4 regions of the Micromonospora sp. SL4-19 genome follow, and region 3 is predicted to be linked to each of the others. Evidence: riboswitches for the same ligand, from Rfam matches in the RefSeq annotation. Region 3 holds a riboswitch; each other region holds the start of a gene.

Region 1 (6,860 bases), on a different contig from region 3:
CCTTGGTACTCAAGCGATCGCGCAGAGGTGATTGAGCAAAAGGTCGCCTTGATTCAACCCCTTGCCTTCCCTAATGTGGGGCACCGACCGCTGTGGTCGTCTGCCTCGACCTTCCCTCTCGCGAGGCGCCCGGCGGTCGGTTGCAAAGGAGTCCGTGCCGGTGGCAACCCTGCCCCCCGATAGCCACGCCCCGAGCCAGCCGCCCCTCCGACCGGTCGGAGCCCGCCGGGTAGTACGCCGTCTCCTCACCCTGGTCGCGGCCGTCGCGGTCGGTGCCGGGCTGCTGGCGGCGCCGGCGCACGCGGCGCCGCCGACCGTGGATGAGATCGACGCGCAGATCGACAAGCAGTGGGAAAAGCTCGAACCCACCATCGAGAACTACAACAAGGTCCGGTCCCAGCTCAAGGTCAACAAGAAGAAGTCGGCGGACCTTCAGAAGAAGATGGTGCCGCTGGAGCTGGAGTCGGCCCTGGCGATGAACCGGGTCGGCGACATCGCCGCCCACTACTACATGCGCGGCCCCTCGCAGGAGATCGGCGCCCTGCTGGTGAGCAGCAAGCCGGGCGTCCTCGGTGAGCAGCTCGTCATGCTCGACCGGCTGGCCCAGCAGCAGCGAAAGCAGATCGCCGGCGTGCTCGCCACCCGCGACAAGTACAACCGCCAGAAGCAGAAGCTGGACGCGCTCATCGCCGAGGAGATCAAGCAGCAGGACGAGCTGGCGGCGACGAAGAAGCAGATCGACGCCGAGATCAAGCGGCTGACCGCGATGCTGCCGAAGACCTCGGTACGCGTCGAGGGCTGTCCGAAGATCGACGGTGTGCTCGGCAGCGCCGCCCAGACCGCTATCAAGACGGCCTGCGCCCAGGTCGGTGACCCGTACGTGTGGGGTGCCACCGGCCCGAACTCGTTCGACTGCTCCGGCCTCACCCAGTACGCCTACAAGGCGGCCGGGATCTCGCTGACCCACTTCACCGGCGCGCAGTGGAAGGAGGGCAGGGCCATCGCCCGGGCCGACGCCCGCCCCGGTGACCTGGTCTTCTTCGGCTCCGATCTGCATCACGTCGGCCTCTACCTCGGCAACGGGCTGATGGTGCACGCACCCCGGACCGGCAAGCCGGTTCAGGTGAGCAACATCAACAACCAAGGGTCAGGGATTGCCGGCTTCCGCCGGCCCTACTGACCCTTTCGCCCAGCACGAAGGCCCCCGGTCCAAGAAGTGGACCGGGGGCCTTCGGCGTCAGGTCGGTCAGGCGGGCGAGCCGACCGCGCCCGGCAGGATCTGCACGTCGTCGAGGTTCACGTACATCACCCGATGGCCGAACTGGACCTGCACGTACTGGTTGGCGCCGCGGACCACAGTCCGGTCACCCGGCACCGAACCGTCGAACGAGACGGCCCGGTAGTACTCACCCGGCAGGATGCCGCCGACCGCGTACCGCTGGCCCGCCGGGAAGGTGTACTGCAGCGGCGAGATGGCCTGGTACGGGATGGTGGCCGGGTAGGCCGCCCGCTCCGGGTAGGCGCGCCCGTAAACCGGAATGGTGGTCTTGCCCGGCTTGGGGGTCACCACGAAGCCGTTCGCCCACTTCGCCGTCGGCGCCGAGGCCGGGTTGTAGAACCACGCCTTCTGGCCGAGGTACCAGATCGCCGTCCAGTCGCCCTGGATGCCGGCGAGGGCGTACGTCTGACCGGCCGAGGCGCGGGCGCCGTGATCCTTGATGAACATGGTGTTCGGCTTGCCGTTCGGCTGCAGCCCCAGGTCATTGACCAGCGGCGCGGCCGGACTGGGTGCGGTGCGCAGGATGACCGAGGAGGAGCCGCGCAGCGGGCAGGGCTCGGCCGTCGGGGGCGCACCTTCTCCCGGTGGGAATGGAGGCTGCTGGTTGCAGCCGTAGAAGGCCGGCTGGTTGCTGGCGTACGCCGGGTCGATGGTGACCAGGCCGGTGTTCGGGGTGCCGGTGCCCTTGAACGGCGCCTTCATCAGGTCGAAGTAGTGCGACCAGTCCCAGTACGGGCCCGGGTCCCAGTGCATCCCGGCCACGTTTCCGGCGGTGATGCCGGGGACGTTGTCGTGGCCCAGGATGTGCTGCCGGTCCAGCGGGATCTGGAACCTCAGCGCCAGGTGCCGGACCAGCTTGGCCGAGGTCCGGTACATCGCCTCGGTGTACCAGGTGCCGTGACCGGCGAAGCCCTCGTGCTCGATGCCGATGGACTTGGCGTTGACGTACCAGTTGCCGGCGTGCCAGCCGACGTTCTTCGCCTTGATGTGCTGGGCGACGTAACCGTCCACCGAGCGCAGCGTGTAATGCCAGCCCAGGTAGGTCTTGTCCTGGACCAGCTTCACGCTCGGGCCGAAGTAGCCCTCGGTGTCGTGGATGACGATGTACTCGATCTTCTGCTGGGCAGGCCGGTCGCCGAGGTCGTGGTTGCCGTAGTCGCCGGAACCCGGGCCGTACTTCGCGTAGGGCGCGGGGACCCACTCGCAGGCGAGGCGGACCGGGCACTCCAGGCCGTCCGGCCGCTCGGCGCGGCGCAGCCCGAGCTTGTGCAGCCCGGACTGGTCCGGCGTCACGGTGGTGGCCACGAGGGTCACCTGCTGGCCGTCGTCGGTGGTCCGGCTGGCCCCCTGGCCGATCTGGTCGTACACCTCGTCGGCGAAGGCCGCCGCGGCGTCCTCGGTGTCCGCGCCGGAATACCGGGCCACCGCGCCGTACCAGGCCGCCGGGTCGCTGCCGGCGCCGACCGCGCCGCCGAGCGCCTTCTGGTACGACGCGAGCAGCGCCGCCCCGCCCCGGATGTTGGCGGCGGCGTCGGTGCGCAGCGTCTCCGCCGCGATGCCGGTGAGCGTGGCGGCGGCGTCGACGGTCTGCAGGGATGCCTGCGGCAGCACGTCACCGCTCGGCCGCGCCGCGATCGCGGGGTCGAGGGCCAGCGGTCGGGAGTCGTCGCCCCGGGGGTCCTCGTTCTCGTCGACGTGGGCGCTGGACGGGGTCGAGGCGACCTGCTCCGCGTCGGTCAGGTGCATCGGCCCGTAGCCGCCGCTGGTGCTCGGCTGGCCCAGGTGGGTGTCCCAACGGGACTCCAGGTACGAGACGCCGAGCAGGACGCTGTGCGGCACGCCGTACTCCGCGGCCGCCGCGGAGTACTGCTGCTGTCGGTCGGTTGGTTCGGTGGTCCCGGTGGTGAGTGGCTCGGCGGCCACCGGACCGGTGGTCACGATGGCGGTGGCCGCCGCGACGGCGGCGGCCAGCAGTATCCGTCTGCGCGAGGGCAGGCTTGAGAGGTGCATGGAACCTCCGGATCGGGATGGGGGTCACTGCTTCCTCAAGCTCACTCCGCGCATGGCTCCCGGTCAATAGCTTTCCAGGTAATGATGTGTCCCGAAAGAAATCTTCATCGCCTTGGGCGGGTTCGCGAATTTACGTACGGAGTGTCACGGCGTCGCGGGTTGCGGATTGATAACGGCGGTCCCTACTCTGGTCAATCGTCGACCGGTAGGTTCACCGTCCAACCCGGGTGGTGACGGTCGGACACCGCCGAGTCGCCTCCGGGCGAGCCGGGGACCCAGGTATCTGGGGTGAATCCGCACCGCGGTGCGGTAGGGCGGCTCCCTTCCCGCCCGAACCCGTCAGCTAACCCGGTAGGCGGTCACGCAAGAAGGAGTACGGAGCCCGGTGGCATACCATGCCCCGCGGCCACCGTCGGTCCGGTCGGTCGACCGGTCGACGGCTGCGCCGCGTTCACGCTGGTCCCGCATCACCACCGCCCTCGCCGCACTGGTCGGCACCGCCGTCGTCCTGACCGGTGGCGCCACAGCGGCCCACGCCGATCCGTCAGTCACCGAGATCGAGCGCCAGATCGACCAGGACTGGAACAAGCTCGAACCGATCATCGAACAGGTCAACGCCACCCGCGAGAGCCTCGCCGCCAAACGTAAGCAGGCCACCGCGCTGGCCAAGCAGATCGCCCCGCTGCAGGCCCAGGTCGACCAGGCCCTCGGGCAGGTCGGCGGCCTCGCCGCCGACGCGTACAAGGGTGACAACCTCTCCACGGTGAACGCGCTGCTGGGCAGCCAGTCGCCGGGCGAGATGGTCGACAGCCTGGAACTGCTTGACCGCTTCGCGCACCGCCAACAGCAGCAGGTGCAGGCCGTGGCCGACCTGCGCGACCAGTTGGCCGCGAAGAAGAAGCCGCTGGACGACATGATCAGCCAGCTGGCCCGTACCGAGGCCCAGCTCGCGGCCAAGAAGAAGCAGATCGACGCCGAGATCGCCCGGCTCCAGAAGCTGCGGCTCAAGGTGTACGGCAACGGTGGCGGCGGGCCGCTGCGCCCGGCGCCGTGCCCGGCCGGCTACCCGGGTGGTCCCGCCGGGGTGGCGGTCAAGTTCGCCTGCGCCCAGATCGGCAAGATCTACGTCTGGGGTGCCGCGGGCCCGGACCACTACGACTGCTCCGGGCTGACCATGGCGGCCTGGGACAAGGCCGGGGTCTCGTTGCCGCACAACGCGCGGCAGCAACACGACGTCACCCGGCGGGTCAGCCGCAGCGAGCTGCGCCCCGGCGACCTGGTCTTCTACTACAGCGACCTGCACCACGTCGCGATGTACGTCGGCGGCGGCTGGGTGGTGCACGCCTCCCAGTCCGGCAAGCCGATCACGATGAAACGCGTCGAGGACGGCCAGATCAACAGCTACGGCCGCCCAGGCTGAGGTGCGGGCAGGGCCCCTTCTTAGGAAGGGGCCCTGTTGGCAGCCGGCGGCTTGCTCAGCGGGTGGGCCAGGTGCGCCAATTCTGCCAGGAGCGGCTCGCGGTGGGCCCGCGCTGCCCCTGGTAGCGCGATCCGTAGACCTCGGAGCCGTACGGGTGCTCGGCCGGCGAGGAGAGCCGGAAGATGCAGAGCTGTCCGATCTTCATGCCCGGCCAGAGGGTGATCGGCAGGTTCGCCACGTTGGACAGTTCCAGCGTGACGTGCCCGGAGAAGCCTGGGTCGATGAAGCCGGCGGTCGAGTGGGTGAGTAGCCCGAGCCGGCCCAGGCTGGACTTGCCCTCGAGCCGCCCGGCGAGCTGGTCGCCCAGCGAGATCACCTCGAGCGTGGAGGCGAGCACGAACTCGCCCGGGTGCAGCACGAACGGCTCACCCTCGGGCACCTCCACCATCGAGGTCAGCTCGTCCTGCTGAACGGCCGGGTCGATGTGCGTGTAGAGGTGGTTGTTGAAGACCCGGAAGAGCTTGTCCAGGCGTACGTCGATGCTGGACGGTTGCACCAGCGTAGGCTCGAAGGGCTCCAGCGCGAGCGCGCCCGCCTTGATCTCGGAGACCAGGTCGCGGTCGGAGAGCAGCATCGGAACACCATAGCGACCAGTACGCGTGAACTGCGTGTCGGACCACATTTTCGTACGCCTGTTCGATAGAATGTCCGCATGGCTTCCTGGTCCGAATTCGCCGCCGACGAGCCCCGACTCGCCGGCGAGATCCGCCTTCTCCTGCAGCAGTACGGGCCGGGTTTCGGCTACCTCGCCACGGTCCGCGCCGACGGCGGCCCCCGGGTCCATCCGGTGTCCCCGGTCATCACCGACGACGGGCTCTACTGCTTCGTCATCGACTCGCCGAAGCGCCGCGACCTCGAGCGCGACGGCCGCTACGCGCTGCACTCGTTCCCGCCCGAGGAGAGCGACGACGAGGCGTACGTCGCGGGTCGCGTTCGCACGGTGACCGACCCGGCCACCGTGGCCCGGGTGGCCGAGATCGGCCGGGCCGCGCCACAGGTTGACTGGCGGCTGTTCGAGTTCACTGTCGACGTGGCGATGCTGACCCGGCGCGACCAGGCCATTCACCCCGGCGAGGGCCGGCCGCAGGTGCGGGTCTGGCTCGACCCGCAGGCGACCGGCTCGACCCGACAGGCGGCCGCCCCTCCCAAGGCCCGGCGTGGTCGCCACGGCTTTGACACCCGCCGCCCGGCCGCCTGAGGCCGCAAAGCCGGTGCCGGCCCCGTCGATGAGGGGCCGGCACCGGCTTGCCGTGCTGGGCTGCTACGCCGCGCGGTAGGCGTTCCACGCGGTCAGCATCCGGCTCGCCTGACCAGGAGTGAACTGGTACATGCATGAGTCGTAGGTGTAGTCCATGAAGTTGGTGATCGGGTCCAGGCCGGCCGTGGCGCAGGTGTCCCGCCCGGTCGGGCACTGGTATGCCGGCGACGCCTCAGCCGGGGTGTCGGAGACGCCGTCGCCCGAGCCGGAGCAGCCACCCTGGAAGGTGTGGTAGAGGTTCAGCCAGTGGCCGATCTCGTGGGTGCCCGTGTCGCCCTGGTTGTAGTTGGTGGCAGTGCCGCCGGGCAGCGACTCGCTGAGCACGACCACGCCGTCCATCTTGTCCAGCTGCTTCTTCGGGAAGGTCGCCCAGCCGAGCAGTCCGTCGCTCAGCTCGCCCAGGTACATGTTCAGGGTGTTCTTGCCACCCTCGCGCAGGGAGGTCTTCATGGACCGCTCCGCCGACGAGCCCGAGATGATCGGGTACCAGGACGGGTTGGTGACCCGGTTGATCTTCTGAAGCTGGAACCCGAAGGCGGTGGCGGCGCCACCGGTCCCACCGCTGTAGGCCTGGTTCAGCACGCTGATCTGCTGGTTGATCATCGAGTCCGGGATGTTGCCACCGGCCCGGGTGCTGTCCCGCTGGATGACGTGGACGACCACCGGGATGGTCACGGTCGCCAGGGGCGCGGCTCCGGCGCCGGCCCGGAACCTGGCCCGCTCGGCCACCACGGCTGCGAGGTCCGCCTCGCGCTCGCGCACCTGCGCGGCGGTCAGCTCGTTCGGCTCGTGCTTGGCGTGCGCGCCAGCCTTCACCCGGGCGTCCGAGTGGA
Region 2 (7,437 bases), on a different contig from region 3:
TGGGCCCGCGTCCGGTCGGCGCGACCGCCACCGGCGACCCGGTGGAGCTGCCCCCGGCGGATCCGCGCCGGGACGGCTCCGGCTTCGCCGTGATGCTCGGCCCGACGGTCGTCGGTCACGTCATCGAACGCGACTGACCCCGCCCCGCTGTTGCCGGCGTCAGGCCACCCCGGCGGGGCGGAACTGGACGCTGACCCGGGGGCCGACCGGCCGGGCGGTCTTCGGGACGGCGTGCTCCCAGGTGCGCTGGCACGACCCGCCCATCACCACCAGGTCGCCGTGGCCGAGCGGGAAGCGCAGGCTCGCCGCGCCGCCGCGGGGACGCAGCAGTAGCGGGCGCGGGGAGCCGAAGGAGACGATGGCCACCATCGTGTCGGTGTGCGCCGAGCGGCCCAGGGTGTCGCCGTGCCAGGCCACGCTGTCCCGGCCGTCCCGGTAGAGGCACATCCCTGCGGTGACGAAGGGCTCGCCCAACTCGGCCGCGTAGTGCCGGGTGAGCGCCTCGCGTGCCTCGGTGAGCACCGGGTGGGGCAGCGGTCGGCCGGTGCCGTACCAGCACAGCAGGCGGGGGACGTCGACCTCGGTGTCGTACATGGTGCGGCGCTCGGCCCGCCACGGCACGTCGCCCAGCAGGATGTCGAGCACCGGGTCGGAGCCACGCACCCAGCCGGGCAGGTGGTCGACCCAGGCGCCCCGGCTCAGCTGGTGCCGGCGCAGCTGGCCGGCGAGCGGACCCAGGGCCGGCCCCTGCGCGGCGAAGTCGAGCATCGAGGGCTGGTAGGCGACGTCGGACACGTCGCTGATCCTACCGCGCTCTCGAACAGGCGTACGAGGATCAGCGGCTCGGGGTGTCAACGGGTAGGGTCCCCGGCGGCGGCGCCACCGTGGGTGCCGTCGCGGGCGGCGCTCCGATCCACCCGCCGACGACCCGCCTAGGAGGAGGCGCGCGTGCTGGTGATCCTGCTGACGGTCGGGTTGCCGGCATGACCAGCGCCCCGACGGTCACCCCCGCCGTCCGGCTGCCGTCGCTGACCGGGCTGCGCTGGATCGCCGCCCTGCTGGTCTTCGGCTTCCACGTCGGGACCATGCGGATCATCGCCGAGCCCGACTACCAGGCGGTGGTGGGCCGAGTGTTCAGCCTCGGCCTGTCCGGCGTGGAGTTCTTCTTCATCCTCAGTGGATTCGTGCTGGTCTGGTCGTACCGGGACGGCGAGCCCCGGTGGACCTTCCTGCGCCGGCGGCTGGCCAAGATCTATCCGAACCACCTGGTGACCTGGGCGGCGGCGCTGCTCGTCGCGTTCTGGTTCGCCGACCCGGTCGCCCTCTGGGCCGCGCTCGGCAACCTCGCTCTGGTGCAGGCATGGAACCCCGCTCCCGGCTACTTCTACAGCATCAACACGGTGAGCTGGTCGCTCTCCTGCGAGCTCGCCTTCTACCTCTGCCTGCCGTTCGTGCTGCCCCTGCTGCGTCGGGCCCGCGGCGGCCTGCTGTGGGCGGTGGTGGTCGCCGCGCCGTTGCTCATCGTGGCGCTCTGGCCGGGCCAGCTCCTGGTGCCCGAGGAGAGCCGGTGGTGGTTCACCCAGATCTTCCCGGTGGTGCGGTCGCTGGAGTTCTGGATGGGCGTGGCCGCGGCCGAGCTGATGCGCCGGGGCCGCTGGCGGGGACCCGGGCTGACCCTGGCCAGCCTGCTCTTCGTCGCCACCTGGGTGGTCGCCGCGCAGTGGATCCGCGCGGAACTCTGGGCGGCCCTGCTCGCGGTGGCGTACCTCCTGGTCATCACCGCGGTGGCGGACGCCGACGTGCATGGTCGGCGCACGCCGTGGCGGTCGCGTCCGATGGTCTGGCTCGGTGAGGTCTCCTTCGCCTTCTACCTGGTGCACGTGCTGGTGATGCAGACCGTGCTGCGGCTCACCGGCCACTGGGACGCGGGGGCTCGGGGCTGGCGCGGCTGGTGGGGACTGCTCGCCGTGCTCGGCTTCCTGCTGGTCAACCTGCTGCTCGCCGCTGCCCTGCACCGCTGGGTGGAGATGCCGATGATGCGCCGGCTCGGCCCCCGCCGGGTCCGCGCGCAGGCCCGCCCCGCCGCGCCGTCGCCAGCCGCCGTCGGGCCGGTCGAGGCCCGCGTGCCGCGGCCCAGATCGATCGAGTACGCCGGGCGGCGCGACCCGGACTGAGCCGGCACCACCGTCCACGCTGGTCGGTGGCCTGGTCCGGGTCGTGCGACACGCCCGGCCAGGTGCCGTACGGCAGCCTCGACGGTAGGTTGGGGACGTGCTTCCGATCGCGCTCACCTGTCCCGTGTGGTGGGTGGCGCGCTGGGCGGCCCGTGTGTTCGCCAGCCTGGCCGTGGTCGTCGCCTGTTCGCTCGGTGCCGCCACGCTGCCCGTCGCCTCGGCCGTGGCGGCGCCGGCGGCTCCCCGCACCGCCGCCGGCCCGGTCGACACCTCGGCCCTCCGGGCCGGGCACCTCGTGGCTCCCGGCGCCGACCCGGCTCTCCGGGCCGTGATCCACTGGTCCGACCGGGCCGCCGACCCCGTCGGTCAGCGGTCGCCCTCGCCGGAGCCGCCGACCGGGGCCGGTTCGGCCGGGGCCGCGACCGGCTCCGCCGAGCGGATCGGGCCGAGGGCATCCCACACCGGCGCGGCCGGCACCGGCGAGCGGCAGGTCGTCCCGGTCGGCGCGCCGGACCCGGTGGCCCAGCGGGGCGTCGTGGTCGTTCCGGTCGACCGGCTCCGCGTCCTGGTCGGGCTGCTCCCGGCGACCGTCGGCTCCCGGGCCCCGCCCGCCCGCTGACGAGCCGGGTGGGCCTCCGGCCCGCCCTCGCCGCACCACCGAACCTCACCCCGCACCCCCTGTGGCCCGGCGGCGCCCGGTACCCGGCCGCGCCCCCGCCCCACGGGCCGTGCGGACCTCTCCACCACGCCTGTCCCGTGAGGTGCCGATCATGAAGCAGACCGTTCTCTACCACTTCCTGACCAAGGTCCCCGAGGCCGTCGCCATCTGGTCGGCCCTGCTCGTGCTCGCGCTGGGCGTGCTCGCCGCCCTGCTCGCCCGGCCGGAGCGGGACACGCCGCCCGATGTCGCCCCCGATCCGGCCGCCGAGGAGGCGGCCCGCCGCGCCGACCTGAGCCGGTACGCCGATGAGGTGGCGGTGGCCGCCAGCGGTGCCGCGCAGACCGCCCGCCGGCGCCGCGAGCAGTGGCTGGCCGCCCAGGACGCGGCCGACCGGGCCTGGCAGGGGTACGACGAGGCCGAGGCGGCGGCCCGCCGCCTCGCCGGCACCGCCGTGCTGCCCGCGCCGCGTACCCCGCGTACGCCGGCCGAGTACGCGGCCCGGGAGCGGTGGTTGCACCACGCCGCGATGGAGGCGCACTGGCGGGGCGACCTGACCGCCCGGCAACTCGCCGACGTCCTCGCCCATCGCAACGGATGGGATCCGCGCCGGCACCCGGCCGAACAGGAGATCGTTCTGGCCCGGGCGGTACGCGACGGCCGGCGGGCCGGCTGGCGGGCCGCCGCCGAACGGGAACAGCGGGCCTGGCGCGACGCCGAGCTGGCCGCCGAGGCGGCCCGCACCCTGGCCGCGGAGGCGTACGCGGCGGCCGAGGCCCTGCGGCCCGGCCGGATCCCGGTACGCCGTACCGAGCCGGCGAGCCGGGCCCGCACGTCGGTGCCGGCCGGCGCGGCCGGTGCCGGGGCCACCCGTTGGCGTCCGGCGCGGGTCGGCTGAATCGTTACGAAATTTGGGTGATCCCCGTCACGCTGGTTTCGGAAACGGTCATCCGGATCAGCTCGGACGATCGACCCCCGCAATTCAGGTAGGTCGTCCACCCGATGTCTGATTCTCGCCCGTCAGTCCCGTGATAACTGCTCGTCCCATTGAGTGAAATCAGTTACCAGCTGTTCTGGTCGACGGCGTGATTTGGATGTTTAAGCAGGTGGGAGTGCTTGGCAGGGGGCGTACCCACCGGTACTGTCGGCGCGTCCGGTGCGGTTTTCGATCGCAAGAGGCGACGCCGCTCCGACCCGCTTAATCGTGATCTTACGAACCGGGGACCCATTGCAACACGGGGGTGAATCCGCGAGCTGCGGCCCGCGGTAGGGCGTACTTCCCGCCCGAATCCGTCAGCTAACCCGGTAGGCGGCCGTGGAAGGAGTGCCATCCTCGTGCCATCGACCCCCCGATCCTCCCCCCGCCTCCACGGCGTGGTGGTGCCGTTGCTCGCCTGACCGGCGAGTCGACCACCGGTAACCGCCCCCGCAGCCCGGTCCACCGGGCTCGTCCCCTTCCCGCGGCACCCCGCCCAGGAACGCGCGTGAGCTCCTCCGCGTGTCGGGCCGGCGTGTGCCCGCTCAGGAAAACCGTGGAGGAACACGTGAAGCATCGTCTGAACCGTCAACCGCGGCTGAACCGTCAACTGCGGCGCCTCGCGACCCGGCGCTCGTACCAGATCGTCGCCGGCTCCGCCGCGGCGCTCGTGCTGGCCGGCGGGACCGGTGCCGCGCTGGCCAACGGCCACGACGCGCCCGTCCGCCAGGAGCACACGGCCGCCGTCGCCGAGCTGGCTCCCCAGCCCGCTGAGGTCGCGACCAACGGCGAGGCGCTGGCCGCCGCCGCTGCCCCGTCCCCGTCCGACTCGCCGTCCGCGTCCCCGTCCGACTCGCCGAGCGCGTCGCCGTCGGCGAAGCCCAGCACGACCAAGGCGGACCCGGACGTGACCCCCAAGGCAAAGCCGAAGCCGCCGTCGACCAAGGTCCTCGACTACAGCTACGAGGCGCAGACCGCCTACTGGAACTGCGGCCCGGCCGCGGTGCGCAACGCGCTGAGCGCGAGCGGCGTCGAGACCACCCAGGACGCGATGGCCGGCCCGCTGAACGCCGGCGAGAACGGCACCAACTCGGCCGAGGACACCACCCGCGGCCTCAACCAGATGGTCAAGGGCAGCCCGTACAAGACGCACATGATCCCCGGCCAGGCCGCGACCCCGGCCCAGATGGACCAGCTCCAGGCCGACCTGGTCAAGGCGATCACCGACGGCCGTGGTGTGGTGGTCAACATCGCGGGCTCCGCCACCGACACCGACGGCGGCTGGCACTCGTTCCCCGGCGGCCACTACATCGCCGTGGTCGGCTACAAGAACGACGGCCGGACCGCCCGGATCGCCGACTCGGCGAACCCGGCGCTCCCGTCGTACTGGATCAGCACCATCGACCTGGCGAACTGGGCGGCCACCCGAGGCTACTCGGCCTGATCCCTCGCACCCCGCTCCTCCGTCGGGCACCGGCTCCTGTGAGCCGGTGCCCGACGTCGTACCTGCCCGGTCTCGCGCGTGGTGTCCGTCCGGTGGCACACTGCGCCGTATGGCCGACGAGACGGGTACCCGCCATCTGTTGCTGCTGCACGGCATGGGCGCCACCGGCGAGGTGTGGCTGCCCTGGGCGCCGCTGCTGGAGCACCGGTGGGCGGGGCGCTGGCTCGCCCCCGACCTGGCCGGCCACGGCTGGTCGCCGCCGCTGCCGGCGTACTCCTTCGACGCGCTGGCCCGCCGGGTGCTGGAGGGGCTCGGCCCGGTGGCCGAGCGGCTCGGCCCCCGAGACCGGCTGGTGGTGGTCGGGCACTCGCTCGGCGGGGTGGTGGCGCTGGCGCTGGCCGCGCGGTCGCTGCGGTTGCCGGTGGACGCGGTGGTCGGGCTCGGCATCAAGGTCGCGTGGACCCCGGCCGAGCTGGACAAGGCCCGCGAGCTGGCCCAGCGGCCGGTGACCTGGTTCGCGAGCCGGGACGAGGCGGCCCGCCGCTACCTGCGGGTCTCCGGACTGGTCGGGCTCCTCGCACCCGACCACCCGGTGGTGGAGGCCGGGCTGCGCCGCGAGGACGGCCGCTGGCGGCTGGCCATGGACCCGGCCGCGTTCGCGGTGGGAGAGCCGCGGCTGCCGGCCCTGCTCGCCGCAACCGATGTGCCGGTGCTGCTGGCCCGGGGCGAGCAGGACCAGATGGTGACCGACGCGCAGCTCAAGGAGCTGGGTGTCCCGGTCGCCACGCTGCCGGGGCTCGGTCACAACGCACACGTCGAGGACCCGGAGGCCCTGCTCGCCCTCCTCGACCGGTACCGCTGACCACCGGTCAGGTGACGGGGGCGAGCGGCGAGCCGTCCTGGGCGGCGCGCGCGCCCGGCGGGTTCCAGTCCGCTTCGAGCTGCCGGCGGGCCGCGCCGAGGAACGCCTCGGCGTACGACTCGGCGGGGAAGTCGCCCAGGTAGCGGGTGCGGGTGGCCCAACGGTCCGCCCCCTTCGGGTCGGTGTCGAGCAGCTCGGTCAGCACCTCGTCCACGTTGGACATGTCCCGCCGCAGCACGTAACCCGAGCCGGCGAGGGGGAAGCGCTCGACGAACTGCGCGCCGTCGGCACCCATGTCGGTGACCGCGTACGGCTTGCCGGAGTAGAGGTAGTCGGAGATGACCCCGGAGACGTCCGACACCAGCGCGTCCGAGCGGTTGACGCACTCGGTCAGGCTCAGCTCGCGGCTGGCCGCCGCCCCCCACAGGTGTCCCCGGCCGGTCTTCGCCCGATCCGCCGCGAGCAGCTCGGTGAGCCGGGCCAGCTGCCGCGCCGAGGCAGGATTCTGCGCGGTGTACGGGTGGGCCCGCAGGATCACCGTCGCACCCCGGTCCAGCAGGCGGCGGATCACCGTCTCGGCCACCGGCAGGGAGCAGTAGTTCGCGTCGGCGTGGTGCCCCGTCCAGGTGGGGGTGTAGAGCACCGTCGGGTTGGTCAGCCCGCGGGCCGGCTCCCGGCGTACCTCGATCGCCTCCACCTGGGGCCGGCCGACCACGACGAACTTCTCGGCGGGGATCTCCACGCCGGCCCGGGCGTACCGCTCGATCGCCGCCTGGCCGGCCACGAAGATCCGGTCGAAGATCGCCGAGACCGGGTTGGCGCTCGGCGCCTTGTCGCTGTCGCCGTGGTGCAACTGCACGTGGGTGAGCTGCGAGAAGCGGATGCAGTGGCTGTTCTTCGCGCCGTGGTTGACGTAGAAGGCGACCCGGAGGCTCGGCACCAGGGCCTCGTCCATGGTCTTGAGCGTCGGGCAGAAGACCACGGGCGCGCGGGTCGCGGCGGCGACGGCCGGCAGGAACTCCGGCTCCCGCAGCAGCACCATGAACGGCCGCCCGATCCGCTCCAGGTACGGCAGCCACATGGTGACCTGGTACTCCGAGCCGGGCGGGGCGGAGAAGTAGAGCACGAACTCGGGCTGGTGCCGGCGCAGTGCCCGGCCCACCGGGCCGCCCCCTGCCGTCGGCCGGAACCGGCGTCGGGCCAGGTCGAGCCCGACCACGCCGCAGCCGGCCCCGACGAGCAGGGCGGCGACCAGCGCCACCCAGGCGGGCAGGGCGAGGCCGGCGGCCAGCGCCACCACGGCGAGCAGCACCAGCAGCGCGT
Region 3 (7,437 bases):
GCTCAAGAAGGTCAGCACCGTCGAGGGCACCACGCTGGTCGTCTACACGCTCGGCGACAAGCCGACCCTGGCCTGGGAGACCACGGTCCGCGGCACCGACGACGAGGGCCCGAGCCGCCTCACCGTCGACGTCGACGCGCTGACCGGCGCTGTCCTGCGCAAGCAGGAGCACATCGTGCATGGCACCGGCACCGGAGCGTGGAACGGCCCGAGCCCGCTCACGCTCAACACCACGCTGTCGGGCAGCACGTACTCCATGAAGGACCCGAACGTCACCAACCAGAGCTGCCAGGACGCCGCCAACAACACGACGCTCTCCGGTTCCGACGACCTCTGGGGCAACGGCAACGCCACCAACAAGGAGACCGGCTGCGTCGACGCGCTGTTCGCGGCGCAGACCGAACACAAGATGCTGTCGCAGTGGCTCGGCCGCAACGGCGCCAACGGCAGCGGCGGCGCGTGGCCTATCCGGGTGGGCCTGAACGACCAGAACGCCTACTACGACGGCACCCAGGTCCAGATCGGCAAGAACACCGCGGGCCAGTGGATCAGCTCGCTCGACGTGGTCGCCCACGAGATCGGCCACGGCATCGACGACAAGACCCCCGGCGGCATCTCCGGCAGCGGCACCCAGGAGTTCGTCGCCGACACGTTCGGCGCCGCCACCGAGTGGTTCGCCAACGAGCCGTCCACCTACGACGCGCCGGACTTCCTGGTCGGCGAGAAGATCAACCTGGTCGGCAGCGGCCCGATCCGCAACATGTACAACCCGTCGGCGCTGGGCGACCCGAACTGCTACTCCAGCAGCATCCCCAGCACCGAGGTGCACGCCGCGGCCGGCCCCGGCAACCACTGGTTCTACCTGCTGGCCATGGGCAGCAACCCGACCAACGGCCAGCCGACCAGCTCGACCTGCAACGGCAGCAAGGTGACCGGCCTGGGCATCCAGACGGCCATGAAGATCATGTACAACGCGATGCTGATGAAGACGACGGCCTCGTCGTACCTGAAGTACCGCACCTGGACGCTGCAGGCGGCGAAGAACCTCTACCCGACCAGCTGCACCGAGTTCAACACCGTCAAGGCCGCCTGGGACGCGGTCAGCGTGCCGGCGCAGTCGGGTGACCCGACCTGCTCCGGCACCACCAGCCCGCCGCCCACCGGCTCCTGCTCCGGCCAGAAGCTGGCCAACCCGGGCTTCGAGTCCGGCAACGTGAGCTGGACCGCCTCCTCGGGCGTCATCACCAGCTCCACCGGACAGCCAGCGCACGGCGGCTCGTACAAGGCGTGGCTGGACGGCTACGGCACCACCCACACCGACACCCTGTCGCAGTCGGTGACCATCCCGTCCGGTTGCCGGGCGACCCTCACCTTCTGGCTGCACATCGACACCGCGGAGTCGGGCTCCACGGCTTACGACAAGCTGACCGTGAAGGCGGGCGGCACCACCCTGGCCACCTACTCCAACGCCAATGCGGCCTCCGGCTACGTCCAGAAGTCCTTCGACATCTCGTCGCTGGCCGGCACCACCGCCACCATCTCGTTCACCGGCGTGGAGGACGTCACCCTGCAGACCTCCTTCGTCATCGACGACACGGCGGTCAACCTCTCCTGATCACGAACGAAGCGGCCGGCGGTCGTCCTCCCGACGGCCGGCCGCTTCGTCGGCTCAGCCCTGCGTGGCCGGAGGGTTGTCGGTGGACGCGGTGCAGCCTGTGCACCCGGGACCGGCACTCGGCGGGCGACCGCCTCAGGCCAGCCGATCCGCCCGGGTGCCCGCGTCGCCGCTCCGGTTGAGCCGGGCCACCACGTCCTCCATCGCCCGGCTGAAAAGCTCCATCTGCCGCACCGGCTGCTCCTGGAGCCCGCCGAGCCGCGCGGCCAGCGCGTCGACGTCGGCCCGCGCCGAGGCGCTGACCTGGGCGTCGAGGTCGGCGAGGGCCGCGTTGACGGCCACCACGATGTGTTCGCAGACCGTCTCCATCCCCACCCCGGCCAGCTCCGGGTCAACGGCGACGGACTCGAGGCGGCCGCCCTGGGCGACCACGGCGCGGACCCGGCCGCCGGCCGCCGTGCCCATGGCACGGAGCAGGTGTCCCGGGTCGCCATCGAGCTGCTCGGCGGCCCGCGAGCGCATCGAGGACAGCGCCTGCTGGGTCCTGGTGAGCAGCTCGTCGAGGCTCGCGGCCGCGGTGAACGAGTCGTTGGTCATAGCCGCGCTTTCTTCATGTCTTTCCGGAGCACCGTGACCATAGCAACCACTCCCACCCCCACCGCGTGCCCACATGCACCGAAGGGGCCTCGTTCACGGAAAGAGTGGCCACCCAGGCGGGAATGGCCACTCTCTCCGTGAAACAGCGCGGGTCGTGGGGCAGAAGCGTCCCGTGGACGTCAGCGCGTACGCAGCTTCTGACCCGGGAAGATCAGGCCCGGGTCGTCACCGACGACGTCCTTGTTGCGCTCGTACAGCGCGGGCCAGCCACCGGCGACGTCCTGCGCCTCGGCGATCTCGGACAGCGTGTCGCCGCGCTTGACCAGGTAGGTGTCCCCGCCCACGGAGTCCGGCGCGGTACGCCGATGGCTGCGTGTGGCCGGCTGGTCGCTTCGCGACGTCCGGTCCTTTGTGGCCTTCTTCCGCGGCTTGTTCGCCCCGTCCTTGTTCTTCGCCCCGGAGTCCTTGCTCGAGTAGTGCTTCGTCGAGCCGCCCTTCTTGCCGCAGACCGGCCAGGCGCCGATGCCCTGCCCGTCCAGAACCTTCTCGGCGACAGCGATCTGCTCGCTGCGGCTGGCCAGGTCGGCGCGGCTGGCGTACTTCTGCCCGCCGTAGCCGTTCCAGGTGCCCTTCGAGAACTGGAGACCGCCGTAGTAGCCGTTTCCGGTGTTGATGTGCCAGTTGCCGCCGGACTCGCACTGGGCGATGGCGTCCCAGTTCACGCTGTAAGCGCTGGCCGGCGCGGCCGGACCGAGGATGGCGGCGGCACCGGTGGCGGCCCCGACGACGAGCGCCCCGACGGCGACGCGACGCTGGGTGCTCCGTCGGTGACGTGCGACGTGTTCAGTTGCCATGTGGATTTCCTCCACGCCGACGAGGTGAGCTGTCGGGTTCGGGCCGAGGAGCCCGGCCGCACGATGGCGGCTTCACCCCGAGGTGTCGAGCACCGAGGAACGTGTGGGTCCCCCGCTCCCGCCTGAGGTCCAGGTACCGACGGCCGGCGGCGGGATTAGGCGTTACCGGCCCGTGGCGTCCGCGATCGCGAACGGCTACGACGTTAAGGACGATTTCGGACGATCGCCCACTTCTTGTGAAGTTCTTCACCCGGCCGAGCGACGGCGTCGCTGTCCGAGTTGCACGTTCCCGATGGATGCTCTACAAGCCGCGGAACCGCGTCTACGAGCGATCGTCCCTTCCAGAGCAACGCAGAGAATGCGCCCACTCTGCGGTTCGGCGATGAGCCGGGCGTACCGTGGCGAGGTCCGGTGCCGTCGCCGGGCCCTGGTGAGCAGGCGGGGGACATGACCGACCACGGGCACGAGCTGATCTTCGGGGGTTTCGTCACCCCCACCGCAGGCCGACCGGAGCAGGTGGTGGCGCTGGCCAAGCTCTGCGAGCAGGCCGGCCTCGACCTGGTCACCTTCCAGGACCACCCGTACCAGCCGGGTTTCCTGGACACCTGGACGCTGATGTCGTTCGTGGCCGCGGCGACCAGCCGGGTCCGGCTGGCCGGCAACGTGCTGAACCTGCCCCTGCGCCAGCCGGTGGTGCTGGCGCGCAGCGTGGCCAGCCTGGACCTGCTCACCGGCGGCCGGGTCGAGCTGGGGCTCGGGGCCGGAGCGTTCTGGGAGGCGATCGAGGCGGTCGGCGGACGACGGCTCACCGCCGGGCAGGCGGTCGACGCCCTCGACGAGGCGATCCAGGTGATCCGCGAGGTGTGGGACGTCGAGCGGCGCGGCATGGTCCGGGTCGAGGGCGAGCACTACCGGGTGGTCGGGGCGAAGCGTGGACCGGCGCCGGCGCATCCGGTGGGGATCTGGGTGGGCGCGTACAAGCCGCGGATGTTGCGGCTGGTCGGGCGGGCGGCCGACGGCTGGCTGCCATCGCTGGCGTACCTGCCGAAGGGGCCGGCGGAGCTGCCGGAGCTGAACGCGCTGGTCGACGAGGGCGCTGAGGCGGCCGGCCGGGATCCCCGCTCGGTCCGGCGGCTGCTCAACGTCTCCGGCCAGTTCACCCGGTCCTCCTCCGGCTTCCTGGCCGGGCCCCCTGAGCAGTGGGTCGAGGAACTGGCCGGGCTCGCCCTGGACCACGGCATCTCCGCCTTCATCCTCGGCGCCGACGACCCCACCTCGATCCAGCTCTTCGCCCAGGAGGTGGCGCCGTCGGTCCGCGAGCTGGTCGCCGCCGAACGCGCCGCGCCCGGCAGCCGCGCCAGGGCCGTCGAGGAGCAGCGCGAGGTGGTCGAGGCCGGCGGCGCCACCACGCTCGCCGTGACCCCCACCCCCGATCCGGGCGTACGGCTGACCGACCACCAGCTCTGGGACGAGTCCACTCGCCCGGTCGCCCCGCCGGCGCCGGCCGGGCACGTCTACACCCCACACGCGCAGGCCGTCGGCGCGCACCTCGTCGACGTGCACGACCACCTGCGGCAGGAGCTGACCCAGGTTCGCGACCTGCTCGAACAGGTCAAGCGGGGGGTGGTCTCCGCCGGCGCCGCCCGGGCCGTGCTCAACCAGATGACCATGCGCCAGAACAACTGGACGCTGGGCGCGTACTGCGCCGCCTACTGCACCGTGGTCACCCAGCACCACGGGCTGGAGGACAACTCCGTCTTCCCGCACCTGCGACGCTCGGACCCCGGGCTGGTCCCGGTGCTCGACCGCCTCGAGGCGGAGCACGTGGTGATCCACGACGTGGTGGAGGCTGTGGACCGGGCCCTGGTCGACCTGATTCGCAACCCGGGCGACTTCACCGACCTCCAGCAAGCGGTGGACATCCTCACCGACACCCTGCTGTCGCACCTGTCCTACGAGGAGCGCGAGATCGTGGAGCCGCTGGCCCGGCACGGCTTCTACGCCGGGCAGGTCTGACCGCCGACGGGGCGACGACGACAGCCTCCGTCCGCCGCGGCATGACTACCGCGGCGGACGGAAGGGTAGCCGGCGGTCCTACAGCGAGCGGGCCAGCCGGTCGGCGAGGATCCGGGTGAACCGGGACGGGTCGGCCAGTTCGCCGCCCTCTGCGAGCAGCGCCATGCCGTACAGCAGCTCGGCGGTCTCGGTCAGGGCGGTGGCGTCGCCGCCCTGCTCGTGCGCCTTGCGCAGCCCGGTGACCAGGGGGTGGTTCGGGTTGAGTTCGAGGGTCCGCTTGACCTGCGGCACCTCCTGTCCCATCGCCCGGTACATCTTCTCCAGCGTCGGCGTCATGTCGTGCGCGTCACCGACCACGCAGGCCGGCGAGGTGGTGAGCCGCGAGGAGAGCCGGACCTCCTTGACGGTGTCGGCGAGCGCGCCGCTCATCCAGGTGAGCAGGTCGGCGTACTCCTTGCGCTCGGCCTCGGCCTTCTCCTTCTCCTCGTCGGTCTCCAGGTCGACCTGGCCCTTGGCGACCGAGCGGAGGGTCTTCCCGTCGTACGCGCCGACTCGCTCGACCCAGACCTCGTCGACCGGGTCGGTGAGGATCAGCACCTCGTATCCCTTGGCCCGGAACGCCTCCAGGTGCGGGGAGTTCTCGATGGTGGCCCGGGACTCGCCGGTGGCGTAGTAGATCTCCGACTGGCCGTCCTTCATCCGCTCGACGTAGTCGCGCAGGGTGGTCAGCTCGGCCGGGTCGTGGGTCGAGGCGGCCCGGACCAGCTCCAGCAGGGCCTCGGTGTTGTCGGCGTCCTCCAGCAGCCCCTCCTTGACCACCGCGCCGAACTCGGTCCAGAAGGTGCGGTAGGACTCGGCCGTCAGCTCCTTGAGGGTGGCGAGCACCTTCTTGACGAGGCGGCGGCGGACGGCGCCGATCTGCCGGTCCTGCTGGAGGATCTCCCGGGAGATGTTCAGCGACAGGTCGTGCGCGTCCACCACGCCCTTGACGAACCGCAGGTAGTTGGGCATCAGGGCGTCGCAGTCGTCCATGATGAACACCCGCTTGACATAGAGCTGCACGCCGCGGCGGCCCTGCGGGGAGAAGAGGTCGAGCGGGGCGTGTGACGGCAGGAAGAGCAGTGCCTCGTACTCGAAGGTGCCCTCGCCTCGCATGTGGATGGTCTCCAGCGGGTCGGCCCAGTCATGGGCGACGTGCCGGTAGAACTCCTTGTACTCGGCCTCGTCGACCTCGTCGCGGGAGCGGGCCCAGAGCGCCTTCATCGAGTTGAGCGTCTGCCCCTCGCGGGTGGTGGCGCCGTCCTCACCCTGCCGTTCGACGGTCATCCGGATCGGCCAGGCGATGAAGTCGGAGTATCGCTTGACGATCTCCCGGATCGTCCATTCGGCGGTGTAGTCGTGCAGGTTGTCCTCGTCGTCGACGGGCTTGAGGTGCAGGGTGACCGAGGTGCCCTGCGGGGCCTCGTCGACCGACTCCACCGCGTACGTGCCCTCGCCGGTGGACTCCCAGCGGGTGCCGCCGTCCTGCCCGGCACGGCTGGTCAGCAGGGTCACCTTGTCGGCCACCATGAAGGTGGCGTAGAACCCGACGCCGAACTGACCGATCAGCTCCTGGGAGGCGGCGGCGTCCTTCGACTCGCGCAGCTTGCGCAGCAGCTCGGCGGTGCCGGACTTGGCGATGGTGCCGATCAGCCCGACCACCTCGTCACGGGACATGCCGATGCCGTTGTCCCGCACGGTCAGCGTGCGGGCCTCCTTGTCCACCTCGATCTCGATGTGCAGGTCGGAGGTGTCCACCGCGAGGTCCTTGTCGACCAGCGACTCCAGCCGCAGCTTGTCCAGCGCGTCGGACGCGTTCGAGATCAGTTCGCGCAGGAAGACGTCCTTGTTCGAGTAGATCGAGTGGACCATCAGCTGTAGCAGCTGACGGGCCTCGGCCTGGAACTCCAACGTCTCGGCCTGGTCGCTCACACCGACTCCCTTCACTTCACGGGACTTCCGCCGGAAAGGATACGAGGCGTGCCCACTCAGCCACCGGAGGGTGGCTGAGTGGTTCTGGTCCAACCAGTTGACGGGTTGATGTGTCGGGGGCCACACTGCGGCCATGGCCTTCGCTCCCGTACCCCGTGCCTCGGTCTCCGACCACGTGTTCGGCCAGCTCCGCGACGCGATCGTCAGCGGCCGCTACCGGCCGGAGGAGACGCTGCCCGGCGAACGCGAGCTGGCCGCCGCCTTCGCGGTCAACCGGCACGCCGTCCGGGAGGCCCTGCGCCGGCTCCAGCAGCTCGGTCTGGTCCGGGTCAGCCAGGGCGGCGCGACCCGGGTGCTGGACTGGCGGGTGCACGCCGGGCTGGA
Region 4 (7,437 bases), on a different contig from region 3:
TGATGGTGTATTCGTTGCGCCGCCCCACCCGGGTGCGGCGCAGGTAACCACCGGCTTCCAGGTCGGCGACGATCGCCTGGGCGGCCCGCTCGGTCACCCCCACCTCGTCGGCCACGTCCCGCAGCCGCGCAGTCGGGTTGCGCGCGATGGCCAGCAGCACGTGCCCGTGGTTGGTGAGGAAGGTCCAGTTCCGGCCGCTCCCGTTCTCGCCCGCTGTCGTCGCCATGGTGGTCATGGTATGGCCCCCGGGTGTGCTTCCCCTGCACCCGGCCTGATGGCTCCGGTTCCGCCCGACCGGGGCCGTGCGTAGAGGTGGTCAGGGGTCCGTCAACACATGAAATGCATATCACGTAAATCTTGACGTATCTTGACCTGCGTGTGACGGTGGTTTGCGAGGCCGTGTCCGCCGCCGGCCGGGCTGACCAGGTCGTTTCCCGCGAGGACGAGGTGACTGCATTGACGCCGCCCAATCCCGGACAGGCGCTCGCCGAGCTGTACGCCGGCAACAACCGTTTCGTCACCGGCGTACCTCGTCATCCCAATCAGGATGCCGGCCATCGGACCGCCGTCGCCGACGGCCAGCACCCCTTCGCGGTGATCGTCGGCTGCTCCGACTCCCGGCTCGCCGCCGAGATCATCTTCGACCGTGGGCTCGGCGACCTCTTCGTGGTCCGGACCGCCGGCCACACCGTCGGCCCCGAGGTGCTCGGCAGCGTCGAATACGCGGTCACCGTGCTCGGCGTCCCGCTGGTCGTGGTGCTCGGCCACGACTCCTGCGGGGCGGTGCAGGCCGCCCGCGAGGCGACCGCCACCGGTACGCCCCCGCCAGGGCACCTCGGTGCCCTGGTGGACGCCGTCGTGCCCAGCCTGCGCCGGGCCGCCCGGGAGGGCGTCGCGGACGTGGACGGGATCGTCGACATCCACATCGCGCAGACCGTGGAGGCGCTGCTGGCCAGGTCCGCCGTGCTCGCCGAGCGGGTGGCCGCCGGCCGGTGCGGGGTGGTCGGCATGTCGTACCGGCTCAGCGCGGGCGCGGTGCGGACGGTGGCCGAGGTCGCGGCCGGCACCCCGACCACGACGATGCCCAACCAGGTGCCGCCCACGGCCGTCTCCGGCTGACCCCGTCTTCGACGACGAGGGCCGCCCCGCGCGGTCGCGGGACGGCCCTCGTCGTGCCACGTCGACTAGAGCAGCGACATGTGTACGTGGTCGGTGTGGTTGGAGGGCCCGCTGTAGGACTTCCAGCCGGTCGCCGGGAACCAGATCTGCCGGTTCCAGATCACGTAGTAGATGCCCAGGCGGTCGGCGTTGCGGATGAGGAAGGCGGCGACGTTGTTGCCGTACATCCGCATGTCGTCGTTGTGCCAGGGCGCGAATCCGCTCTTCTGCAACGAGAAGTCGCAGGCCCTGCCCTTGGGATGCTCCCACGGGCCGCCGGGCCGGTAGCAGCCCGCGAAGCGGTTGAAGCCGGCTCGTCGGACCTCCTTGTAGGCGTGCAGGGTGCGTGGGGTGATGTAGCCCGAGGTGGTCGGGTCTTTCGCAGTGCGTGACTCGGGCTTCCAGTCCCCGTCGGCGGTCCGACCGGGACCGATCCGGGCGACCGGCGAGGTGGCCGAGACCAGGCCGCCGGTGAAGCCACGGCCGCCGACCAGCGCCAGCGCCTTCTCCACCTCGGCCTTCTCGCGGGCCATCGTGTTGTACTGCTTCTGCTGCTCGCGTACCTCGGCGTCGAGCGCGAGCTTGGCCTGCTCCGCGCGGGTCCGCGCCGCGTTGATCTCGGCGAGCTTCTGCGCGTTGACCATGTTCATCTCGTCCAGGGCGGCGGCTCGCTGGACGAACGAGTCGGGCGAGCGGCTCTCCAGCAGCACGGCCAGCGCGCCGATGCGGCCGGTACGGTACGACTGCGCGGCGAGCTGACTGACCTGGGGCCGCAGCGCGTCGTAATCGGCCCGCGCCGACTGGATCTCGAGGGCCAGTTGGAGTTGGCGCTTCTTCGACTTCTCCAGCTTCGCCTTGGCCTGGAGGTAGCCGCGGTTCGCGGTGCTGATGGCTTCGGTGATGAGCGGAGGATCGTCGTCCTCCTCGTGCCCGGACGGGGTGGGGCTGGGGGGCGCGGCCATGGCCGGGGTCGGCCCGGCGACGATGGCGAAGGCGGCGAGCACGGCCACCACAGGTGTCAACCAGCGGCGCAGGGGTGCCGTCAACAAAGTTCCCTTCCGTTGACCGCCGACCGGGTTAGCTGCCGGGTTCGGGACGGAAGTGGCCCCTACCGCTGGCGCGGATTCACCCCAGGTACCTGGTTCCCCGGCTCGCCCGCAGGCGATTGGGCGGTGGCACCGCAGGCGCCGCAGCGCGCCTTCGGCGGTGACCGGCAGTGAGGTTACCCGAGAGCACTCGCCGCGAGCTACGTCCGGAAGCCGACCAATAGCGCGATTCCGCCGTAGCCCTGCGTGACCCGTGTCGCGTTCGAAGTCGGTGGTCACGCTGCGGAGTTTCACCATGTGACCTCCGTGCTCCTCTCCGGGCCGTGCCGGCCGGCGACCGCCCCGCCGAGCGCCTCCAGCGCGTCGTTCCGTTCCACCGTCGGTCGGGCAGCCGGCGGCCTCGGCGGCTCGGTGTCCACCGCGCGCCGGCCGGCGGTGGTGACCAGCGCGGCCAGGCCGGTGGTCAGCGGTACGGCGGCGATCAGACCGATCGTGCCGACCGCGCTGCGGACGATCTCCTGAGCCATGAACTCGCTGGTCAGGATCTCGCTCATCGGGCGCGAGTCGGCGATCAGCAGGAGCAGCAGCGGCAGCGACGCGCCCGCGTACGCCAGCACGATGGTGTTGACCGTGGAGGCGATGTGCGCGCGGCCCACCCGGGTGGCGGCGCGGTAGAGCTGCCTGCGGGACAGCCCGGGGTTCGCGTGCGCCAGCTCGGTGACCGTGGCCGCCTGGGTGACGGTGACGTCGTCCAGCACACCCAGCGAGCCGATGATGATGCCGGCCAGGAGCAGCCCGTGCAGGTCGACGTCCTGCTGGAACATCGACAGCGTGGTGGCGTCCTCACTGCCGAAGCCGGTCAGGTGGGTGGCCGCGGTGGCCAGGGCGCCGAGGACCCCGGTCAGCACCAGGCTCCCCAGGGTGCCGAGCACCGCCACTGAGGTCTGCGCGCTGATCCCGTGGGTGAGGTAGAGGACCACGAACATGATCAGCGCGGAGCCGACGATCGCCACCAGCAGCGGTGGCTGGCCGGCACCGATCCCGGGCAGCACGAAGCCGAGCAGGACGGCGAAGCTCGCGACCAGACCACCCAGCGCGGCCAGCCCGCGCCAGCGGCCGAACGCCACGATGGCGACGGCGAACAGCACGGCCAGCCAGACCAGCGGCGTACCGCGCTGGTGCTCGGCGATGTGGTAGCTCTTCGTGGTCGGATCGGCCGGGTCCGTCAGCTCGACCAGCACGATCCGGTCGCCGACCTCGACCCGGGGCGCCCCGGGGCCGGCCGGGACGGGCGCCTCGACCTGCCGCCCGGCGTCCGGGCCCTGCTCGGCGGCCACGGTCACCGTGCCGCACGGGCCTGTGGAGCCGCCCGGGCCGCCCTCCGGCGTGTCCGGTGTCGGGGGGCAGGGCTCGGTCACCACCCGGGTCACCGTGCCGTGGTAGCGCGGCAGGTCCGCGTCGCCCGCCGGCTGCCGGGTGTCCCGGGGCCAGAGCACGAGCGCGGCGACCACCGTGACCAGGAAGAGCGGGACCACCGCCGCCACGAGGATCCGTCGTACCCGGGGCGGGGCGGACGGAGCGGGACGGGTGTGGTCGGCGCCCATGGCGTGTCTCCCAACGATTCACAACGGGATGCGTGGCACCGGCCCGGTCGGATGGCCGGGCCGGCGAAGGCGCGCGGCACACGGCGCCGGGGGTCGTCGCCGGGAATGGTAGCGAGGTCGGGGCAGGGCCCCTGGCGACGATCGGCCACCCGGCCGTTCCGTCCGGCCCGGCCGGCCGCACCCATTACCGTGGTCGACATGGGTACGCAGACGGCGATGACCGGACGGTGGGTCCGGCTCCTGCTGCTGCTCTGCACCCTGGTCGGGCTGACCGCCATGCACACTCTCGGTCACGGCGCGCACGCCTCCGCCGGCCACGCCATCGCGCACGGCGAGGGGCACCCGGTCGCGGGCTCGGTCGGCGTGGTCGAGGACTGCTCCGGCGACGGCTGCCACGGGAGCGCCCTGCCGCTGCGCGACCTCGGCGGCGATCCCTCCGGGTGGAGCGTCTGCCTGGCGGTGCTCGGCGCGTTCGCCGTCGCGCTGCTGGTCGCCGTGCTGCTGCGGGCCCGGTCGCGGGTCGCCGCCCCGACCCTCGGTGGCCCGTACCGGGCCGCTGCCGGGCCGCGCGCCCCGCCGCCCCGGCCGTACGGGCTGCGCCTGGCGACGGCGTCGGTGCTGCGCAGATAGGACGCCCCGGCGCGGGTGAACCGGAGGAGCCGGTGACCCGCGTCCGCCGTTCGCTGCGTCCGTTCCGACACCGAAAGGTTCAACCGTGTTCACTCGTACCCTCGTGCGTCGGGCCGCCCTGGCCGGCGCGACCGTCGCCGCCGCCTTCGCCCTGGCCGCCTGCGGCGGCACCGACCACTCGACCGCCCCCGGCGGCCACGGCACCGGCGCGGCGGGCAGCGGCTCGCCCTCCGCCGGCGCCTCGTTCGGGGACGCGGACGTGATGTTCGCCCAGATGATGATCCCGCACCACCAGCAGGCCGTGGAGATGGCCGGGCTGGCCGACGGCCGGGCCGCCGACCCCGAGGTGAAGAAGCTGGCCGCGCAGATCAGGGCGGCCCAGGCGCCGGAGATCGCCACCATGACCGGCTGGCTCGCCGCCTGGGGCCGGCCGGCACCGTCGGCGACCGCCGGTCACGGCAGGCCGGGAATGGACCACGGCATGCCCGGGATGATGTCCGACGCCGACCTGGCGAAGCTCGAGGCGTTCACCGGCGTCGACTTCGACCGGCAGTTCCTGACCATGATGATCGCCCACCACGAGGGCGCGATCACCATGGCGAAGGACGAGCTGGCCCGGGGCGTCAACCCGGAGGCCAGGGCGCTCGCCCAGCGGATCGTCGACGCCCAGCAGGCCGAGATCGACGCCATGAAGAAGCTGCTCGACCGGCTCTGAGCCGGCAGGGTCGGGTGCCCGGGCCGCGTGTGACCCGGGCACCCGACCGCGGGATCGGGCGAGCCCCCCGCACGACGGCCGCGGACGGGTCGAACGCCACGGTCAGCCGCGCTTCATCAGCCGGCCGACGGCGGCCATCATCTCGGTGGCCATCTCGTCGGCGCGGCCCTCGCGGGCGCCCTCGTGCATGCAGTGCCGGGCATGCCCGTCGAGCAGGCCGAGGCCGACCTTGTCCAGGGCGGCCTGGATGGCGGAGATCTGGGTCAGCACGTCGATGCAGTAGCGGTCGTCCTCGACCATCTTCTCGATGCCGCGGACCTGGCCCTCGATACGGCGGAGCCGCGCGAGCAGCTGGTCCTTGCTGGCGGTGTAGCCCCGGGTCGGGGTCGTCGGTGCGGTCATGACGTCCAGGATAGCGTACCCCTCGGGGGTATGGTACGTTCCTCGTTGTTGGCGGGTACCCCCACCGGGTACCGGTAGCAAGGAGTGGCAGCCGTCTCTCGTCCAAATACCCCTCCGGGGTATAGGCTGAGGGTCGGCGAGAGGGGAGTTGCGATGGTCACCACGACGTACCAGGTGCAGGGCATGACCTGCGGGCACTGCGTCAACTCGGTCAGCACCGAGGTGAGCGCGATCCCGGGCGTCACCGACGTCCAGGTCGACCTGGCCTCCGGCCAGGTCACCGTCAGCAGTGAGGGCCCGTTGGACACGGGCGCCGTCCGTGCCGCCGTCGACGAGGCCGGCTACGACCTCGTCGGGGCGTGACGGGTCCACGGACCCGAAGGAAACGAGGTGCCATCATGAACACGGCGACAAAGCTGAGCGGCTTCGCCCTCGGCCTCGTGGCGGTGTTCGGCGCGGCGTACGGGGTCGGTCACCTGGCCGGCCCCGTCACCCCCGCCGCCGAGACCCGCCACGACACCACCGAGCCCGGCCACGGCGAAGGTGGCCACCCGCCCGCCGCCACCGGCCACCTGCCCGGCGGGCTGCTCGTCTCCGACCGCGGCTACACCCTGCAACCGGTGGCCGCCCCCACCGGCCAGTTCGCCTTCCGGATCACCGGCCCGGACGGACGGCCGGTCACCCGTTACGACGTGGCGCACGACAAGCGCATGCACCTGATCGTCGCCCGCCGCGACCTCTCCGGCTTCCGGCACGTGCACCCGGAGCTGGGCGCCGACGGCACCTGGCGGGTCGCCTCGCCGCTCACCGGGCCCGGCGTCTGGCGGGCGTTCGCCGACTTCACCCCGACCGGTGGCGAGCCGCTGACGCTCGGGGTCGACGTCACCGTCCCCGGTGCCCTGGCGGAGCGGCCACTTCCGGCGCCCGCCACCAGCACCACCGTCGACGGCTTCACCGTCACGCTGACCGGGGCGCCGCAGCCTGGCCGCACCAGCCAGCTCACCCTGACCGTGAGCCGGGACGGCCGGCCGGTCACCGACCTCCAGCCCTACCTCGGGGCGTACGGGCACCTGGTGGCGTTGCGGCAGGGCGACCTGGCGTACCTGCACGTGCACCCGGAGGGCGCGCCCGGTGACGGGCGGACCCCGGCCGGGCCGGCGGTCACCTTCTCCGCGGAGGTGCCCTCGGCCGGGACGTACCGTCTCTTCCTGGACTTCCGGCACGGCGACGCGGTGCACACCGCGGAGTTCACCGTCGTGGCCGGTGACCAGGCCGCCCCGGCGTCGGACGCGCCGGCCACCACCACCGCACCGACCCCGGACGCCGGACACGGCGTCCCCGGTCACGGGCACAATTGACCGGAGGTGCCGCGATGACATCGACCGCCAAGTCCCTGCCGGTCGCGCCGAACCAGATCGAGCTCGCGATCGGCGGCATGACCTGTGCCTCCTGCGCTGCCCGGATCGAGAAGAAGCTCAACCGGATGGACGGCGTCGAGGCCACGGTCAACTACGCCACCGAGAAGGCCACCGTCCAGTACGCCGAGGACGTCACCCCGGCCGACCTGATCGCCACCGTGGAGAAGACCGGCTACACGGCCGTCGTACCGCCGCCGCCCGCACAGGCGGCCGAGGTGACCGCCGAGCCGGTGGACGAGCTGCGCGGACTGCGTACCCGGCTGTGGACGTCGGTCGCGCTGGCCGTGCCGGTGATCCTGCTGGCCATGGTGCCGGCCTGGCAGTTCACCTACTGGCAGTGGCTGTCGCTGACCCTGGCCGCCCCGGTCGTGGTCTACGGCGGGCTGCCGTTCCACCGGGCGGCCTGGGTCAACCTGCGGCACGGCGCGGCGACCATGGACACCCTGGTGTCGCTCGGCACCCTC

What was found. Region 3 has a riboswitch for cyclic di-AMP ahead of ACNAVT_RS18875 (transglycosylase family protein). Riboswitches for the same ligand answer to the same signal wherever they lie in the genome.
Region 1: linked by a shared signal. The riboswitch ahead of ACNAVT_RS25990 (NlpC/P60 family protein) and the one ahead of ACNAVT_RS18875 (transglycosylase family protein) in region 3 are both predicted to bind cyclic di-AMP.
Region 2: linked by a shared signal. The riboswitch ahead of ACNAVT_RS18020 (C39 family peptidase) and the one ahead of ACNAVT_RS18875 (transglycosylase family protein) in region 3 are both predicted to bind cyclic di-AMP.
Region 4: linked by a shared signal. The riboswitch ahead of ACNAVT_RS03080 (coiled-coil domain-containing protein) and the one ahead of ACNAVT_RS18875 (transglycosylase family protein) in region 3 are both predicted to bind cyclic di-AMP.

The regions. Positions count from the first base shown of each region.
Region 1 covers NZ_JBLROB010000029.1:69,480-76,339, forward strand. The annotation lists gene ACNAVT_RS25980 (NlpC/P60 family protein) at 155-1,180, shown strand; gene ACNAVT_RS25985 (N-acetylmuramoyl-L-alanine amidase) at 1,247-3,289, opposite strand; cyclic di-AMP (ydaO/yuaA leader) riboswitch at 3,525-3,662, shown strand; gene ACNAVT_RS25990 (NlpC/P60 family protein) at 3,675-4,709, shown strand; gene dcd (dCTP deaminase) at 4,765-5,343, opposite strand; gene ACNAVT_RS26000 (pyridoxamine 5'-phosphate oxidase family protein) at 5,422-5,967, shown strand; gene ACNAVT_RS26005 (zinc metalloprotease) at 6,031-6,860, opposite strand, start outside.
Region 2 covers NZ_JBLROB010000013.1:88,295-95,731, reverse strand. The annotation lists gene ACNAVT_RS18045 (DNA topoisomerase (ATP-hydrolyzing)) at 1-137, shown strand, start outside; gene ACNAVT_RS18040 (alpha-ketoglutarate-dependent dioxygenase AlkB) at 160-795, opposite strand; gene ACNAVT_RS18035 (acyltransferase family protein) at 984-2,174, shown strand; gene ACNAVT_RS18030 (hypothetical protein) at 2,272-2,793, shown strand; gene ACNAVT_RS18025 (hypothetical protein) at 2,945-3,730, shown strand; cyclic di-AMP (ydaO/yuaA leader) riboswitch at 4,018-4,159, shown strand; gene ACNAVT_RS18020 (C39 family peptidase) at 4,365-5,252, shown strand; gene ACNAVT_RS18015 (alpha/beta fold hydrolase) at 5,362-6,114, shown strand; gene ACNAVT_RS18010 (CDP-glycerol glycerophosphotransferase family protein) at 6,122-7,437, opposite strand, start outside.
Region 3 covers NZ_JBLROB010000015.1:2,270-9,706, forward strand. The annotation lists gene ACNAVT_RS18865 (M4 family metallopeptidase) at 1-1,615, shown strand, start outside; gene ACNAVT_RS18870 (YbaB/EbfC family nucleoid-associated protein) at 1,751-2,212, opposite strand; gene ACNAVT_RS18875 (transglycosylase family protein) at 2,392-3,066, opposite strand; cyclic di-AMP (ydaO/yuaA leader) riboswitch at 3,066-3,238, opposite strand; gene ACNAVT_RS18880 (LLM class flavin-dependent oxidoreductase) at 3,514-5,082, shown strand; gene htpG (molecular chaperone HtpG) at 5,161-7,053, opposite strand; gene ACNAVT_RS18890 (FadR/GntR family transcriptional regulator) at 7,187-7,437, shown strand, end outside.
Region 4 covers NZ_JBLROB010000001.1:664,494-671,930, reverse strand. The annotation lists gene ACNAVT_RS03090 (helix-turn-helix transcriptional regulator) at 1-235, opposite strand, end outside; gene ACNAVT_RS03085 (carbonic anhydrase) at 457-1,119, shown strand; gene ACNAVT_RS03080 (coiled-coil domain-containing protein) at 1,185-2,204, opposite strand; cyclic di-AMP (ydaO/yuaA leader) riboswitch at 2,210-2,340, opposite strand; gene ACNAVT_RS03075 (YibE/F family protein) at 2,495-3,808, opposite strand; gene ACNAVT_RS03070 (DUF6153 family protein) at 4,007-4,438, shown strand; gene ACNAVT_RS03065 (DUF305 domain-containing protein) at 4,524-5,153, shown strand; gene ACNAVT_RS03060 (metal-sensitive transcriptional regulator) at 5,256-5,555, opposite strand; gene ACNAVT_RS03055 (heavy-metal-associated domain-containing protein) at 5,709-5,918, shown strand; gene ACNAVT_RS03050 (hypothetical protein) at 5,954-6,913, shown strand; gene ACNAVT_RS03045 (heavy metal translocating P-type ATPase) at 6,928-7,437, shown strand, end outside.